4 regions of the Exiguobacterium sp. s26 genome follow, and region 1 is predicted to be linked to each of the others. Evidence: riboswitches for the same ligand, from Rfam matches in the RefSeq annotation. Region 1 holds a riboswitch; each other region holds the start of a gene.
The links. A riboswitch is a leader RNA that binds a small molecule or an ion and turns the genes downstream of it on or off. The one in region 1 is predicted to bind thiamine pyrophosphate.
Positions count from the first base shown of each region.

Region 1 (4,211 bases):
ACGGATATCGAGATTCAGTCGGAGGCATCCGAGACGGTCGATAGCGGGGATGTCATCTCCCAATCGATCGCCCCAGGCAACGAGGTCGTCCCATCTGAAGAGACGGTGACGCTCGTCGTCTCGACCGGCAGTAATAAAATCGAACTCGCCAACTTGGCGGGCTATACGTTCGAGGAAGCGACGACGTATGCCGAACAGAATAGCTTGAAAATCGTCAAACGTGATGAGTATTCAACGAGCGTTCCTGCAAATCAAATCATCCGCCAACTCCCGACGGCAGGAACGGCAGTCGACCCGGGGACGGAACTGACCGTCATCGTGTCACAAGGGGTCGAACCGACCGACGTCTCAATCGAACGGGAAGTCAACGTCGAAATCGAGCCGCCGCCCGAAGGGGAAGAGGCTGAAGCGCTCGAAGTCGTCATTCGGACGGTCGATGCCCGTGGCGAAGTCGAGGTGTTGCGTGATAAGATAACGGAGACGACGACTTACTCGTATACGCTCGTCATCGCACCGGACGAAGTCGGAACCGCGACGATTGAAGTCGATGGCGAAGTTGTTCGCACGGATACGGTGACTTACGCACAAGCAAAAGAATCACAATGAAGAGGTGGCGTGCGCGTCGCCTCTTTTTCTAAGGAGGGAATGGAATGAAAGGTACGATTATTCGATTACAAGGCGGGTTTTATGACGTCATGACGGAAGAGAAACAAGAGATCCGTTGTCGCGCCCGCGGCAATTTCCGAAACCGGAACATCTCACCTGTCGTCGGCGACGATGTCGACATCCAAGACCAAGGGGATGGTACCGGTTATATATTGGCTGTTGACGAGCGGTCGAACCATCTCGTCCGTCCGCCAATCGCCAATATCGATCAAGCGTTCTTGTTATTCTCGGTAAAAGAGCCGGCGTTCTCGTTCCATCTGCTCGACCGTTTCCTCGTCTTGATTGAATCGAAGCAAGTCCATCCGATTATCGTTTTGACGAAAATGGACTTGTTGACGGAGTCGGAACGGGAGAAGATTCATGAAGCAGCGGCCTTATACCGTTCGATCGGCTATGAGGTCATCGAGACGTCGACCGAGGACGGATCGGGAATCGAACAAATTCGTGGGTCGTTTAAGGAGAAGACGAGCGTATTCGCCGGACAGACCGGGGTCGGCAAGAGCTCGCTCTTGAACGCGGTCGCACCTGAGCTTGAACTTGCGACCGGGAAAATCTCGAAATCACTCGGGCGCGGTAAGCATACGACGCGTCACGTCACCCTTATCACGCTTGCCGACGGGCTCGTGGCCGATACGCCTGGTTTCTCGAGCCTCGAGTTCCCAGAAGAACTCGAAGTCGAAGAGATGCGCTGGTGTTTCCCTGAGTTCGTCGAGCGGCACGATGACTGTAAATTCCGCGGTTGTGCCCATTTGAACGAACCAGGTTGTGCCGTCAAAACGGCCGTCGAAGCTGGAGAAATCGCTTCCACCCGCTATGAGAATTATGTTACGTTTATGGCAGAGTTAAACGATAGACAACGGAGGTACTGACATGATTAAAATTGCACCATCGATTTTAGCGGCGGACTTCGCCAATTTAGAGGCAGAAGTGAAGGCGGTCCAAGAGGCTGGAGCGGATTACATCCATTTTGACGTCATGGACGGTCAATTCGTCCCGAACATCTCAATCGGCCTACCGGTGTTAGCGAGCTTACGGAAGAAGTCGGACATGGTACTCGACGTCCATTTGATGATCGACCAGCCCGAACGGTTCGTCGAAGATTTTATCAAGGCCGGGGCAGACATCGTCACCGTCCACGTTGAAGCGACGAATCATTTGCATCGCGTGTTGCAACAAATCAAAGCGGCTGGCGCCAAGTGTGGTGTCGTCTTGAATCCGCATACGCCGCTGTCGTCGATTGAACATGTGCTCGGTGACGTCGACATGGTGCTCCTTATGACGGTGAACCCTGGCTTTGGGGGCCAGGCATTCATCGAATCGGTCGTCCCGAAAATTGCAGCGCTGAGCGAGATGCGCCAAGCGCGTCGTCTCGACTTTGAAATCGAGATCGACGGCGGTGTCAACGCAGAGACGGCGAAATTATGCATCGACGCTGGAGCTGATGTGCTCGTGGCTGGCTCAGCCATCTATAACGAGCCGAGCTATAAAGACGCAATCGATAGCATTCGTCACGCATCTCGTGTATAATCGTCAATAGAACAACAAATATTGTCGCAAGGGGTGTCACATTCTGTGGCTGAGAGGCATTTGCTAACCCTTTGAACCTGTTCCGTTCACACGGACGTAGGGATGTGGCGAAAATGCACGTTGCTACTCGATAGCAGCATGGCGTTTACGTCATGCTGCTTTTTGTCGTTCGCTCATATAATTAGGAGGGAAATAGATGAAACAACGTTTAAAATTACAGGCGCTCATTGAAATCTCATTGTTCGCCGCACTCGGTTTGATTTTTGATTTGCTCATCCCGTTCCGGATGCCGCAAGGCGGGTCAATCAGCTTGGCGATGTTGCCGATTTTCGTCATGGCGTATCGTCACGGTTTGAAAGGCGGACTTGCGACCGGTGCACTTGTCGGAACGCTGCAACTGCTGTTCGGGGCCTATATCTTCACGCCGGTCCAGTTCCTGCTCGACTACACGTTCGCTTACGGTGTCGTCGGGATGGCGGGGCTGTTCGCTGGTCAAGTGAAACGAGCCGCCAAGGATGAGGCGAAAAAGACGCTCGTCGTTTATTTGGTGCTCGGCGCGCTCCTCGGTTCACTGCTTCGTTACGGGGCCCACGTCTTGTCGGGGATCGTCTTCTTCGCCGAATACGCGGAAGGTCCGGTCGTCGCCTACTCGTTCGCCTATAACATGACGTACATGCTCCCGTCCTTCCTCGTGTCGGCCGTCGTCCTCGTCCTCTTGTTCGTCTCGGCACCGCGCTTCGCGACGCTCGCGACCCGGGACGTCCGCTAATGCGGGTGTTGATTGTGGCGGCCAGCCCGGAACCAATCTCGGGACTCCCGCGTGACGTCGATTACATCATCGGCGTCGATGGGGGGTACGAGACACTGTTGAACCACGGGCTGAACCCAGATCTCGTCGTCGGCGATTTCGACTCCTTCACGGGCGAAGTGCCGATCGACGCCGTCCGTTATCCATCTGAGAAAGATGTGACCGACCTCGAGATCGCTCTCGAGGCGGCACGGGGGCATGGCGCGACGGAAATGCTCATCTACGGTGCGCTCGGCGGCCGGCTCGATATGACGCTCAGCAATATTGGTCTGCTCGAGGCGTATCCTGAGATGCGTCTCGTCACGGCAGGGCAGACGGTACGACTCGTCGGGTCGGGACGCTATGAACTCCCGCGTCAAGACGGTCACTATTTGTCGCTCATCCCATGGAAGCAGGCGAACGTGACCATCCGCGGCGTCAAATATCCGCTCGACCGTCACGATGTCGTCAGCCATGAGGCGCTCACCATCTCGAACGAATGGGACGATGAAGCGGCGGACTTGATCGTGCACGACGGTATGGTGCTCGTGCTGTCTATCAAAAAATGAACACAAAAAAATCCCATCGGCGAATGCCGCTGGGATTTATTTCGTTCGTGTATAAAAATTATACGCGTTCAACGAGACCTGATTTAAGAGCGCGAGCTGAAACCCAAACTCGTTTAGGTTTACCGTCAACGAGAATACGAACTTTTTGTACGTTTACACCCCAAGTGCGTTTTGTCTTGTTGAGTGCGTGCGAACGGTTGTTACCTGATTTAGGTGATTTACCTGTTACGTAGCATTTACGTGCCATGCGTTTCCCCTCCTTTTTTATGTGGGTTCGTCCTAATAGACACTCGTTTATATTAGCACGGGTTTTTTCACGATGCAACTAGAAAATCATAGGATGACAAGAAAAAAACTTGACATTACTGGAAAGGATTTTAATAATGAATGAGGGTTACGGCTACAATTGACCGAGTTTATGGAGCAGGTTCTTTTAATAACTAGGTACTTATTGTAGAATGTAGTGAAGGAATCATTCCGAATAAAGGAGGCTACTCCATATGGCAATTGAAATGAAGACAACATATGGCAATATTGACATCACGAACGACGTGGTCGCGACACTCGCAGGCGGTGCGGCGATGGAATGTTTCGGCGTTGTGGGAATGGCGTCTCAAGCTCAATTGAAAGACGGGATCGCAGAACTATTGAAACGTGAAAAC
Region 1 is NZ_JACSLS010000002.1:174,279-178,489, reverse strand. Features, by position in the region: gene pknB (Stk1 family PASTA domain-containing Ser/Thr kinase) at 1-606, shown strand, start outside; gene rsgA (ribosome small subunit-dependent GTPase A) at 651-1,535, shown strand; gene rpe (ribulose-phosphate 3-epimerase) at 1,537-2,193, shown strand; TPP riboswitch at 2,213-2,313, shown strand; gene thiT (energy-coupled thiamine transporter ThiT) at 2,390-2,962, shown strand; gene KNP82_RS03350 (thiamine diphosphokinase) at 2,962-3,549, shown strand; gene rpmB (50S ribosomal protein L28) at 3,608-3,796, opposite strand; gene KNP82_RS03340 (Asp23/Gls24 family envelope stress response protein) at 4,050-4,211, shown strand, end outside.

Region 2 (4,211 bases), on a different contig from region 1:
TCAATTCATAAAGCGCACGAAGCGATACCTCATCTTGTCCAGCAGTCGGTTCATCGAACGCGATGAGCCGTTTATTCGAGAGCATCATCACGCCGATGGCGAGCCTTCGTTTTTGACCGTGACTAAGCGAGAGTGGGTGGTCGTTACGAAACGGTCCAAGCCCGAGCCGGTTCATGATGTCCCCAATCGGACGATTATGGCCATATGCGAGTTCACGTGTCACATCACTCGTGATAAATAGATGAGCCGGAGATTGTGGGACGAGTCCCACTTCTTGATGTTCGCGGGCAAGGCTCTTGAGCCAAGTCGATTTGCCACTGCCGTTTCGACCAAGTACGGCAATGAGATCACCCTCGGCGACGGTCAGCTTGCTCGTTGCTAGGTTGAATGTTTTTCGTTTCAATTGCGGTACGTGAAATAAAATAGTATTTCCTTGTATCACTTCAACCGGAGAGAACGTATAATCCGGGCGGGCAACGAACGGTCCGTCATAGTTGATGCGTCCGTTCACGAGTTCCACTTCTCTGTCGAAGAACCCGCCCCATAGGAAGGGTCGATGCTCGATGACGACAACGTTTACCGTCTGTGCGACGTTGTCGAGCCACTGAACGAAACGGGTTGATGTCTCGGGATCAAGGTGCGCGAGCGGCTCATCGAGCAGTAGCCATTCCGGCTTCCCGATCAAAGCACAGGCGACAGCGATTTGTTGCTTTTCACCACCTGACAGGTCATGAATGACTCGGTCACGATAATCGGTCAACTGCAATTCCGCTAAAATCTTGGCCACACGCGCCATCATCTCGTCCCTCGCCACGGCAAAATTTTCGAGTGTGAAAATCAATTCCTCCTCGACCGTCTGCATGACGAACTGACTGTCAGGATCTTGAAACACCGTTCCGACACGACGATTCACCTCACCAGCTGCATACGTATCATAAGAGCGGTCAAACAAGTGTAATTTGCCTGTCACGATGCCATCGCAGTTATCCGGATACAGACGATTCAACAAAGAGAACAATGTCGATTTTCCCGACCCGCTCGCCCCCGTGATGAGTGTCCTCCCAGCCGTTAATTGAAGCGTGATATCCGTCAATACTTCGCGCTGTTTTTCCGGATAGCGGAATGACAGCTGTTCTGCCTCAACCATGCACACGTCCCTGACGCGCGATGGCATACCCTTCGAGCGCACCCGTCCGAAGCAACAAGTCGCTTAAAATCTTACCTCCCAGACCGGCAATGAGCATCCCGCTCGTCGCTCGTAACGCGAACATCGTCGCCACGTATGTCGGACTGAGGGCAGCGAGTCCACCCATGACGTACGTATACGCGAAACTAGTCGCAGCTGCACCAAATCCGGCCAGCATGAGCACCCAAAGGTCATATCGCTTGTAGCTCGTGACCGCAAACGCTGCTTCAGCACCAAGTCCTTGAATGATCCCGACTAAAATAATACGAGGTCCAATCGCGTTACCAATCATCATCTCAATCGTCGCCGCAAGCACTTCGGACAAGAATGCGGCGCCAGGTCGGCGGATGATATAAGCCGCAATAATCGAGACGATGAACCAAATCCCAAAAATCCATTCGTACGCGATCGGTCCAATCAAGCCAGCCCATAGATTCCCGACATGGACGAACGCCAAATAGACGACAGCGAACACGACCGATAAAATGGCCAACAAGACGATTTCTTTTAACTTCCACGACTTAAGCATGCTGTTGTCCCTCGTGTGACGGGCTGTTCACGCTGAACGTCACCGTCATGACGACGTGGCACGTCTTCGCACGGACCCGGTCGAACGTCGCCTCGTAAAATGAAAACACCGGTTCGATGTCGCCGTGAATGCCCGAGGCGTAATGCATCGAGTCATTGAAGACGCCACGCTCTTTCGCAAAGGCAATTTCTTCGTAGATGATGTCCATATACTTCGCGTCCCCGAGCGGATAGAGGGCGAACTGGGAAGAGACGTACTGGGTCGATACCGGACCGTTCACAGGATCAGTCGTCACGTCGAGCAGGTTGTCTCCTGCCGTGTCGCCTGGGCAGCCGACCGAGAACGTCCCGCTCATCGACATATGTTCCCCGTTCTTCGACGCATGTGACAAGACGGCTTTGGCCACGTCGAACACATGCTCACTGCGTCCCCGGATGACCGTCGAGACGTCATCGGTATGCCGCCAAACGTTTTGCAAGTTCGTCTCTTTCAATGCCCCTTTGATGACACTCACAAAATCAGATGTCATTGGGCTCAGCGTAAAGCGGAATCCGACGATCGGACTCGTACCACATTGGTTGTTCATGTTCTATTCCCCCTTATTGTATGTACACAAAAAAGCCGCATCCATGAGAATGCGGCCACTCGTCCAATGTAATAATCCATTAGAAAAAGTGCCACACTTCCTCACGCCGGTATTACCCGGATCGAGTCATAAGGGATTGGAGCCATGCTCACATCTCAGCCGAAGCACCCCTAGTGTAGTCCAATGTATGCGGTTATCTATGCAACGAGAAGTATAGACGACCGCTCCGAATTTGTAAACGGTTTATGTGAAAGTCACGATACCGTTCCCCGGAAGCGTGTCCTGCAACGTCGTCCAATCGAGCGCCATCTCCTCATCCGTCAACAGACACGCGTCGAGTCCGGCCTCGATGACCGCACGCTCCATCCGCTGCCCGATCAAGACGAGCTCCGTCTGACGGTCCCCGTACGGCTCGACGTAGTCGGCGGCGAGCTCAGGTTCTGCCGTGAACATGAGACTCCGCTCTTCCTCCGGCAGCGTCGCGAGCCAACGTCCCGCGTGTTCGAGCGTCGATGCGTACCCCGCTTGCGAGAACAGGCAGGCGATGTCGTTCCGGGAGGCGATCCATAAGAAACCTTTGGCGCGGACGACTTGATCCGGGAACGCCTCGATCCAGGCGTGGAGCCGCTCCGGATGAAACGGACGGCGGCGGCGATAGACGAACGAACTGATGCCGTATTCCTCCGTCTCTGGTGTGTGTGTCTCGGCCTCTAGTTCTTGAATCCAGCCGGCGGCGTGCATCGCCTGCTCGAAATCGAAAAGATTGACGTCCAACAGCTCCGTCAACTCCACGTTCGCGTAAACTGACGTCAACAGTTTGGCGGTTGGATTGAGCGCCTTCAACAGCCCGGCCATCTCACCGAGTTCTGTCTCGGTCACGCGGTCCGCCTTGTTCAAGACGATGATGTCCGCGAACTCGATTTGGTCGACAAGCAGGTCGACGACCTCGCGGACGTCCGTCTCATCGATGGCCTGCTTCCGTTCATGAAGCGACTCGCCCGAGTTGAAATCTTTCAAGAACCGATACGCATCGACGACCGTCACCATCGCATCGATATAGACACGGCTCGTCAAGTCGATGCCAAGGGCGTCATCGGCGTATGTAAACGTTTGAGCGACCGGAATCGGTTCTGAGATGCCAGATGACTCGATGATAATCCCGTCGAGCTCACGGTCGTTCGTGATGTCCTGTACCGCTTCGAGCAGGTCCTCACGGAGCGTGCAACAGATGCAGCCGTTCGATAGCTCGACCAATTTTTCGTCCGTCCGCGAGAAACCGTTCTGCTCGATCAATCGTTCGTCGATGTTCAACTCGCTCATGTCGTTGACGATGACCGCATATTTCTTGCCGGACCGATTGTTCAACAGATGATTCATCAACGTCGTCTTGCCGCTCCCTAAATAACCGGACAGCACCGTGATTGGAATTCGTTTCATGTATCTTCACTCCTAAATCGTAATCATTACTCTTTAGATAATGACGGGTCACCTTTGTCTTGTCAAGAAAAAACACGCCCGTTCCCGGACGTGTTCCTTTCCCTATTCTTCCAACGCCTTGCGTTCCGCCTCGGAGCGGGGATACGTGTTCGCTTGCCACTCGGCCCGATAAATCGAATCGAGTTGCGTCAGACCGACCTCATCCTCATCCTTATCGGCATCGACACTCGGGGCCTCATCCCAGCGCGGATTCAAATACGTGTGGTCGTCTTCCTGGTTCGAATCCAATAGTTTTTGAATCCCGACCCGGGCCACTGCCGCGAGTGCCAAACCGATGCCTGCACGAACGAGCAATCGCTTCACCATCTCTTTACCTCCTTATCGTCCAAACCGATAGAGCGGCATCCCTTTCACGTCTGTATCGATTTTAAAGACCGACCCCGCGTCCGGATGGGCTTTGAGTGCCTCGTCAT
Region 2 is NZ_JACSLS010000003.1:284,010-288,220, reverse strand. Features, by position in the region: gene KNP82_RS06250 (ABC transporter ATP-binding protein) at 1-1,147, opposite strand, end outside; gene KNP82_RS06245 (ECF transporter S component) at 1,140-1,715, opposite strand; gene KNP82_RS06240 (YkoF family thiamine/hydroxymethylpyrimidine-binding protein) at 1,708-2,301, opposite strand; TPP riboswitch at 2,383-2,483, opposite strand; gene KNP82_RS06235 (GTP-binding protein) at 2,545-3,738, opposite strand; gene KNP82_RS06230 (hypothetical protein) at 3,841-4,104, opposite strand; gene KNP82_RS06225 (SMP-30/gluconolactonase/LRE family protein) at 4,117-4,211, opposite strand, start outside.
Region 2: linked by a shared signal. The riboswitch ahead of KNP82_RS06240 (YkoF family thiamine/hydroxymethylpyrimidine-binding protein) and the one ahead of thiT (energy-coupled thiamine transporter ThiT) in region 1 are both predicted to bind thiamine pyrophosphate.

Region 3 (4,211 bases), on a different contig from region 1:
GATGGATTCAAGCGTCACACCTGCCTCTCCATGTGTCGCATACGCCCAGTGATTCGTCGGTCCATGTCCGGCACCGATATCGAGTCCATGCGTGATCGCGCTTTGAATGAATCGCTTGGCGGTCACCGTCGCCTCGAGGATGGAATGGCCTTTGGCCAGTTCCGCCGTGAGCGCTGCCGAGAACGTACAACCGGTCCCATGCGTGTCACTCGTCTGGATGCGCGGGGCCGACAGGAGGAACGTCTCTGACGCCGTCATGACCAAATCGTCCGCAGTTGCGCCATCGAGATGTCCGCCTTTTAAAATGACGGCACGGACACCGTACGCTAACATCTGCTCTGCTGCTTTAATCCGGTCTTCAAACGTCCGAATCGTCATCCCCGTCAACACTTCCGCTTCCGGCACGTTCGGCGTGACGACGGTCGCGAGCGGCAAGAGGGATGTCTTGAGCGCCTGGACCGACGAATCCTGAAGCAACGAGGCCCCGCCTTTTGCAATCATGACCGGGTCAACGACGAGCCGATTGAATGTGTGACGCCGCACCCCATCAGCGACCACCTCGATGCGCGCCGCATCGAACAACATCCCGGTCTTGCACGCCGCAATCGTAAAGTCTGAACCGATTGCATCGAGTTGTTGCGTCACGAGTTCCGGTGACACCGCCTCGACCCCATGCACCCCACGAGTATTTTGGGCCGTGACGGCCGTCAAAACACTCGTCCCGAACACACCGAGCTCTTGAAACGTCTTCAAATCAGCTTGAATGCCAGCGCCACCGCCCGAATCCGAACCGGCAATCGTCAACACTTGCTGCCGTATCATGACACCACCTCGATGCGGTCACTCGGCAACTCGACCGCCGTCATCTTGCCGAGCTCATTCAAGAAGTGAACGGGGAAGTCACCCGGCCCGTCGGTCAAAGCGGTAGCGAGTTCCCCGCACCGGGCATAACCGGCTAGCGCTGTCGCCGTGGCCGTAACCGCATCCCGTTCGACCGCAAGGAACGCACCGACGACCGCACTCAGTAAACAACCGGTCCCTGTCGTCCGAGCCATCGCTTCGGTGCCGCCTTTAATTTCAATCGTCACGTCCCCGTCACTGACGATATCCGTCTCTCCGGTCACGGCAACGACACAGTTGTAGCGCTTAGCCGCTTCACGCGCGATGTGATTCAAATCATCCCGCGTTTCCCCAGCGTCAACGCCGCGCGCCGCCGCGTCGAGACCAATCAATGTCGCGATTTCTCCGGCATTCCCACGGATGACCGTCGCACGGACAGATTGCAGAATCGCCTGGGCGACGTCGCGCCGAAATGAGGTCGCCCCGACACCAACCGGATCGAAGACGATCGGACTACCTGCTTGATTCGCCGCCTGTCCGGCTCGAATCATCGTACGTTCCGTCATTGCATCGAGTGTACCGATATTGAGCACGAGCGCATCGCTTAAAGACGCCATCTCGGCCACTTCTTCGACCGCGGACGCCATGACCGGGGCCGCCCCGATGGCGAGCAACCCGTTCGCTGAAAAGTTGGCGACGACGATATTCGTGATGTTGTGGATGAGTGGCCGTTCGGCTCTGACTTTGTCCCATAAGTCGCGCTTCATCGTGTCACCCCCGCCGGTAAATCCCACGACTCGAGCGTCCATGCCATCTCCCAAAACGCATGTTCATAATAACAACTCTTCAAGAACAACTGTTGATACCGAAAGCGTTCTTCCGCTGTCGCTTGTCCGGCGAGCACGTCGAGTCGTTCAATCTGTTCCTCGACGAGGTCGCGGAACCATTCCGACCCGTACGTCGCAATCCACGTCGCATAAATCGGATGATCGGGTGTCGCGTCTTTCATGCGTTCGCCAATCTCGTAATAAACCCAATAGCACGGCAAAATCGACGCGAGCACATCACCGAGCGTTGGACCGGCATGTTGCATATGGAGCGCATAGGCGTAAGCCGTCGGAGCCGGCTCGAACGTCGCCCACTCTGCGTCCGTCACGTTGAGCAAGGTGAAAAACTCACGATGCAGCGCATGCTCTGCTTCGATGGTATGGAGCGCGTGCGTCAAAAAGCGGCTCGCCACTTCCATGTTCGGGGCGAGGGTCGCGCCTTTCGCCTGTACTTTCGAGAACTGATTCAAATAATACGAGTCTTGCATGACGTAATGCCGAAACTTCGCCTCGTCGAGTTCACCCGTTCCGAGCTCGCGGACGAACGGATGGTCAAAGCTGGCTTGAAACAAGGTGTCGGCCTCTTGTCGTAGATGTGCGGTGAATGTCATGTTTTCTCCTCCTTTGTGATCAAAAAAGACGCCGCCTCCCATAACGGAAGCGGCGTCGGATTTACACAAAGTGTACGAAAACAATCGGTTCGCCCACTTCCCTACGCTAGCGTGAACTAGATCAGGTTCAAAGGGTCTGGACCTCGTCCATCTCAGCCGCGTCACGCGACTCCCCTAGTGGTAAACATTATGAAATTCGGTCGTCTACGACCACATCATATCAGTCTTTCCCTGTACTGAAAACCCTTTATCGCGAAAAGCGCCGGTTCAACGACGTCCCCATTTGCGAGAACCGCTCGGTGCCGAGCTTGCGACGGTTCGACGCGGCGAACACGTAATAATCGACTTTGCCCATATAATAAATCAAACGCAGGCCGGCCAAGAAGAACGTGATCGTTGTGCTGACGGCAAAGCCGACACCGTACCAATCGATGCCGCGCGGCAAGAGCAGTAACGTGAACAACGCGTTCAACGTGAAGAACGAGATGTTGACGAACAACGCCCCGCGCCGGTCCTCGAAATAGAGCAACAACAGCGTCAAGATGAGAATCATCGCATTCGCGAACGCCGCGAGCGTCGTCATCCGAAAGATTTGACCAATCTCATCCGGGACGCCAATCCAACTGACGAACGCGCCCGCCATCAGGATGGCGAACAGCGTCACGACGCCTTGGCTCCGCGCGAGTCGAATCAACTCATTTTTCAATACGGACGTCATCGTCTGTTTTGCCTTCTCGATTTGATGGAGTGCCCCGCCGTAGTTGATCAATCCATAAAACGTACGGTAGCGCTCATAAAACCGGGTCTCGACGGCAACGACGAACAACAGTTGCGTCGGGATAATCGTCAAGTAGGACCAAAAGATGGCCGTATCATAATACGGGTTGAACAGGAACGAGTCCGCGATGATGACACGTCCTTCACCGAACCAGATGATGAAATTCGTGACCCAAATCCCGAGCACGTACAACACGCCGATGGCGAACAAGTCTGGATAGCGGTCGAAGTACTTGAAGTACGAGAACTCTTTCACCGCGTAACGGAGCGGGAACGTCCGGAGCATCGCGAAGAACAACCCGAACAACGTCACAATCATCCCGACCGTGAAACCGAGCAACAGCTCGAGACTCGACGGGTCGACCATGAGACGGCTAATCGCATAGACGCTCCCGACCGAGATAAGTCCGCCGAGCAGGAAGCTATAGGCCACCGCTTGATAATACTTGGCGGCACTTAAAAACAAGAACATGACCCAGATGACGTTAATCGTCATGAATAAAACGAACAACGTCAGTTTGTACAGAAAATCGAGCGGCGACAATAGCCAAAAGATACTATACAGCAAGCTTGCCGCGAGAATCGTCACTTTGAGCATCCCGGTGAACACCGGGAAAATCTCATGTGCCTTCTTCTCATAAAACAAGTCCGCCACGTATCGGGTGACGACGAGCTGTTGAAAACTGAACAAGATTTGCGAGAAGATGAACGCGTACGAGACCGAGATCATGAAGAGCGTCCGTTCGGCGAGCGACAACGTCGGCATTTGGAACGCCAACCATTGAATCGTACCGACGACCAAGATGACAATCAACCACGGTCCGGATGTGACGAGGCCGGAGAACGTGTACGCCTTCAGCCGGGACGAATAGTAGTCTTCTTGGAACAACTTCTGTAACTTAAACCCGATGCCCGCCATACTGTTCCCTCCTCGCTTCATAGATAGCCTTATAGCGGTCCACGACTTGTTGGAGACGATAATATTGGCGGACCCGCTCCCGTCCGTTCTTGCCGAACCGCATTCGTTCCTGCGGGTAATCCATCATCCATTCGACTTTGTCGGCGACCGCTTCCGGATGAACCGGTGGCACGATGAAACCGGCCGGACCAAACGGGTCATCCGCTCGTCCGTATAAAAGCTCGGAACAGGCGCCGA
Region 3 is NZ_JACSLS010000004.1:294,756-298,966, forward strand. Features, by position in the region: gene thiD (bifunctional hydroxymethylpyrimidine kinase/phosphomethylpyrimidine kinase) at 1-819, opposite strand, end outside; gene thiE (thiamine phosphate synthase) at 1-11, opposite strand, end outside; gene thiM (hydroxyethylthiazole kinase) at 819-1,607, opposite strand; gene tenA (thiaminase II) at 1,604-2,278, opposite strand; TPP riboswitch at 2,360-2,464, opposite strand; gene pelG (exopolysaccharide Pel transporter PelG) at 2,526-3,974, opposite strand; gene pelF (GT4 family glycosyltransferase PelF) at 3,955-4,211, opposite strand, start outside.
Region 3: linked by a shared signal. The riboswitch ahead of tenA (thiaminase II) and the one ahead of thiT (energy-coupled thiamine transporter ThiT) in region 1 are both predicted to bind thiamine pyrophosphate.

Region 4 (4,211 bases), on a different contig from region 1:
TCGAAGCCGAGCGCCTCATAGAATCGTTTGGACGCCTCGTAATCGGGCGTTTGGATGCAGAGATGGTGGATTTGTTTCATGATGTCACTCCTTTCTTTTAGTTTATCCAATCAACGTTCTGAACGGAACTTTTCTTCACGTGAGACGTATAGGACACCGAGGAGGGAATGATGATGAAAATCCAATACGAATTGACAGAAGACGACTATATCCGGTTCAACTTGAGCCATATTAAACGTTCGAAGACAGGAAAGCGGATGATTCTCTTACAGCGAATCATCGGACCACTTATCTTTTTAGGCGCTGCTTTCGTGCTGGCGACGTGGCTCCAAGAGACGGACTGGTGGCTATATGGCATATACGGGGTCGCGAGTATTCTTTGGTTCCTGTATTATCCGAAATACTTTGAACGGCATGTCCGGAAGCAGACGCGGCGTCTCATCGACGAACGCAGCAACGAAGGCATGATTGGTCCCCACACGATGGATTTGGAGGAGACTGGTCTGCGCGATTTAAATGAGTTCGGCGAGACGCGTGTGTCATGGGCAGGAATCAAGGAAGTCGTCGAGGAGGACGATTATGTGTATCTATACAACTCCTCGGTCAGCGCCTATATCTTGCCGAAGCGCGGACTGGACATGGAAGAGGTACGCCGATGGCTGCCGATACGCTGACGATTCAACTTGTCGATGACACGAACCGGGAGGCTGTTGTCGCCTTGACCGTCGCTTCTGACCAAGCTCGCTTTATCGAAACAAACGCCGAATCGCTCCGCGAGATGGAAACCGATGTCAAATATGCGTGGCAGTGCTATGCACTTTGTCGCGATGATCATCCCGTCGGCTTCATGATGATTGGGGCCGAGAACAAGGTGGAGCGTTACATCTGGCTCGATCGATTTATGATCGATGTGACAGAGCAAGGGAAAGGTATCGGTTCAACATGTTTACAACTTGCGATTCAGTGGATGCAAGAACGCTTCGATGTCGATGACCTCATCCTCAGTTTGCATCCGATGAACGAACCGGCAAAACGGTTCTATGCGAAGGGGGGATTTGTCGACAGTGGCCTGATTGATGAGGCAAACGGGGAAGAGATTTGGGTGTATCACGTTAAGTAGGGACAGCCGTCATGAGTCGGCTGTCCCTGCTTTTGTGGACGTTGTATTTTGGACAGCACTGCCCGCTTTGAAAAAGAGGACGATTGCGGCCACCCCAAAAATCGAGATGAACACGTTTTGAAGCAACACATCGACGAACATCGGCTCGCTCGAGTACGTACCCGTCGCAATCTGGGCATTCCAGCGGGTGAACGTGGCGATCCGTTCGAGCGTGTACAAGAGACCGGACATGAACAGGCAAGCGGTGGCAGTAAGCAATAGCGTTAATCGATTCAAGAGATGACCTCCCTCTATATGTTATCCTTATTTTACCATTTCCTATCGATCGAAGGAAAGTATTTATCGCTTCACCGTGAGCGGTCGCAATTGCTTGACCCGAGCCAAAACAATCCAGCCGAGCACGGCCCCAGTCACACTCGAGGCAAGGAAGGCTGGGAAGAAGAACAGCGCCCCGAACTCGCTCCCCATCAACACCTTGGCGTACGGGACGGCGACGAGCGAAGCGATGAGGCCGGTCCCGATGACTTCACCAAATGCGGCGAAGGCTACGCGGTTCGTCTTCATATAGAAGACCCCGGCCAAAAGCGCCCCAATCATACCTCCGGGAAAGGCCAAGAGCGACCCAGTACCGGTCATGACACGGACGAGTCCGGTCACGAACGCGACGAGAACGGCCCCGATCGGTCCGACGGTGACGGCGGCGATGACGTTCACCATATGTTGAATCGGATAGGCACGGGCGACACCGGTCGGAATCGAGATGAACAGGGAACCGATGACGGCGATGGCGACGAGCATCGCCATCCAAGTGAGTTGTTGAATACGCATAGATAGTCTCCTTTCAAAATGAAAACGCCACTTCTCCAAGTGGAAAAGTGGCGTGGAAAAACAGACGAATCCCACACCACTTCCCTACGCTGGTATGAGCCAGATCAGGTTCGAAGGGTCCGGCGCATGCCGTCTCAGCCCGAAGGCTCCCCTAGTGGTCGTTTATTAACATGAGTATAGCATACCGTCATTTGACGCGGTCGAGCTTTCGTGGTCGGAACGTGACATAGATGATGCCGATGAATAGGCCGTACAACAAAAGGGAGAAGACGAGATTGATCAGCCACGGGAGTGTCCCCATGAACGCGGCGACGGACGCGTTTTGAAACCAGACGAGCGAGAGCGACAGCCCGACAAAGCTGAGAACGAGCGTTGTCCAAAAGCCGACAGCTCGGCGCTTGAACAGATGCCAAACGAGCAGCCCGATGGTGAGACTGACGACGGCCGTCGCCCCTAAGTACATATACAAGATGGCATCGACCGGGTATGAGTAATATACAACGTCCATATCGTTTCCTCCTAGGAGATGATGAAAGAAAGGGTGAACAGGATGAGACAGGCAATCCCATGGCGTGACCGATCGTTTCGTGAACGGTTCGAACGATGGATTGAGGCAAACGTGCAGAATGCGAGGTGGCACGTGATCAAAGATACCGATTTGACGTACTTGCTTGTTGGCGCGCTCAATGAGGAACGTTACTACGCCAAAGCGGTGACCGATATCAGCCGCGGCGAGGCCGGATTGTCGGCGTTTCTGGCCGAGCGGCATCCAAATCTCGTCCCCGACGTCATCGCCATCGATTCAGCTCAGAATTGGCTACTCATGCGAGACATCAGCGGAGAGGTGTTACGTGCACGGCCGGACGTGAGTCGATATGAAACCGCGTTGCGCCAATATGCACAGTTGCAGCGACAAGAGATCGACCAGATTGAGACCTACTTGTCTTACGGCATCCCGGACCGCCGACCGGCCACATTGAAGGATGAAATCCAAACATATTTGCCTGAGCTCTGTGTCGGGCTCGAGCAATACAAAGCCGAGGTCATGCTCGCGCTTCAAGACGAATTGATCGCCATGTGCGATGAGCTGGCGATTGGGATGCCGATGAGTCTCGAGCACGGTGATTTGCACGGCGGCAACATCTTCTGGCGGGAACGGACGAATGATTTGTGTATCCTCGACTGGGGCGACGCGACCGTCACGCATCCGTTTTTCAGCGTGCGCGTGTTTTGGAACGCGCTGTACGACTTATTGCCGGAAGAAGACGAGGTCGCCTGGTATGAACAGATTCAAACGATGCGTACGGTTTACTTGGAAGCGTGGAGCGGCGTCGCACCCAAGGACGTACTTTGGCGTCATCTACTGATCGCCGAGGAGCTCGGTTGCGTCTATCGTGCCTTGTCGTGGCATGTGTATGTGACGAGATACCGGTACGATGTAGCTGAGTCGAGCGATAAGCCGGCGCAATGGCTCAATTTGCTACTCGAGTACCGGGACTTGAAACGACGCTTCCGATAAGTCATTCATGTTTCTCGAGTAGGTTTTCATAATCCGTCTCGCTCCAAAACAGCGGAGCAATCGACTCCGGCCCTTTGAAGATCTCACCGTCCCGGTCATAGACGATGGCATAGCCACCCTCGACCTCAAAGACGATCAAATCGGCCTTCACTTCCTTGACCCCGTTCCCAGCGATGATGACGTTCTCGAGCGGGTCACGCGCGACTTGCACGCCCCATTCGTCGAGCTCGACGATGAGTGCGGACGTATAAGCGTGACGGTTATAGAGCGCCTGAAACTCGTCTTCGGTCAAAACGACGTCCGTCGGTGGGGCACTCGTCCCATATTTCCGTTTTTCAATCTCTTCGACGAATTGAAGGAACGATGCTTCTTGCCAAAACAGCGGGGCGACCGACTCGGGACCGTTAGCGATGTCCCCGTTCTCGCTCTCATAGACGGTGGCGTACGTGCCGTCATCGAGTTTGAACGGATGAATATCGGCGTATGTATGCTGGATGCCGTCGCCGGCGATGACGACGTGCTCGAACGTCTCGCGGAACGGTTTGAGACCATCGTTCTCGAGTGCCGTCAAGAGCGGCGCTACTTTTTCGTATTGGTCGAAGACGTCCTTAAAATCTTCTCGCGTCCAAGCGGTGATGTCTTCGGACGACGGCTCATTTGTATCGGCTGGGACGATGGGTTGCTCAACGGAATCGGTGCACCCGGTCAATAAAAACACACTGAATCCGAGTAGGCCTAGGCGTT
Region 4 is NZ_JACSLS010000004.1:339,205-343,415, reverse strand. Features, by position in the region: gene KNP82_RS08910 (VOC family protein) at 1-80, opposite strand, end outside; gene KNP82_RS08905 (YcxB family protein) at 174-674, shown strand; gene KNP82_RS08900 (GNAT family N-acetyltransferase) at 656-1,120, shown strand; gene KNP82_RS08895 (hypothetical protein) at 1,130-1,396, opposite strand; gene thiW (energy coupling factor transporter S component ThiW) at 1,460-1,948, opposite strand; TPP riboswitch at 2,013-2,111, opposite strand; gene KNP82_RS08885 (hypothetical protein) at 2,136-2,456, opposite strand; gene KNP82_RS08880 (aminoglycoside phosphotransferase family protein) at 2,499-3,467, shown strand; gene KNP82_RS08875 (hypothetical protein) at 3,469-4,211, opposite strand, start outside.
Region 4: linked by a shared signal. The riboswitch ahead of thiW (energy coupling factor transporter S component ThiW) and the one ahead of thiT (energy-coupled thiamine transporter ThiT) in region 1 are both predicted to bind thiamine pyrophosphate.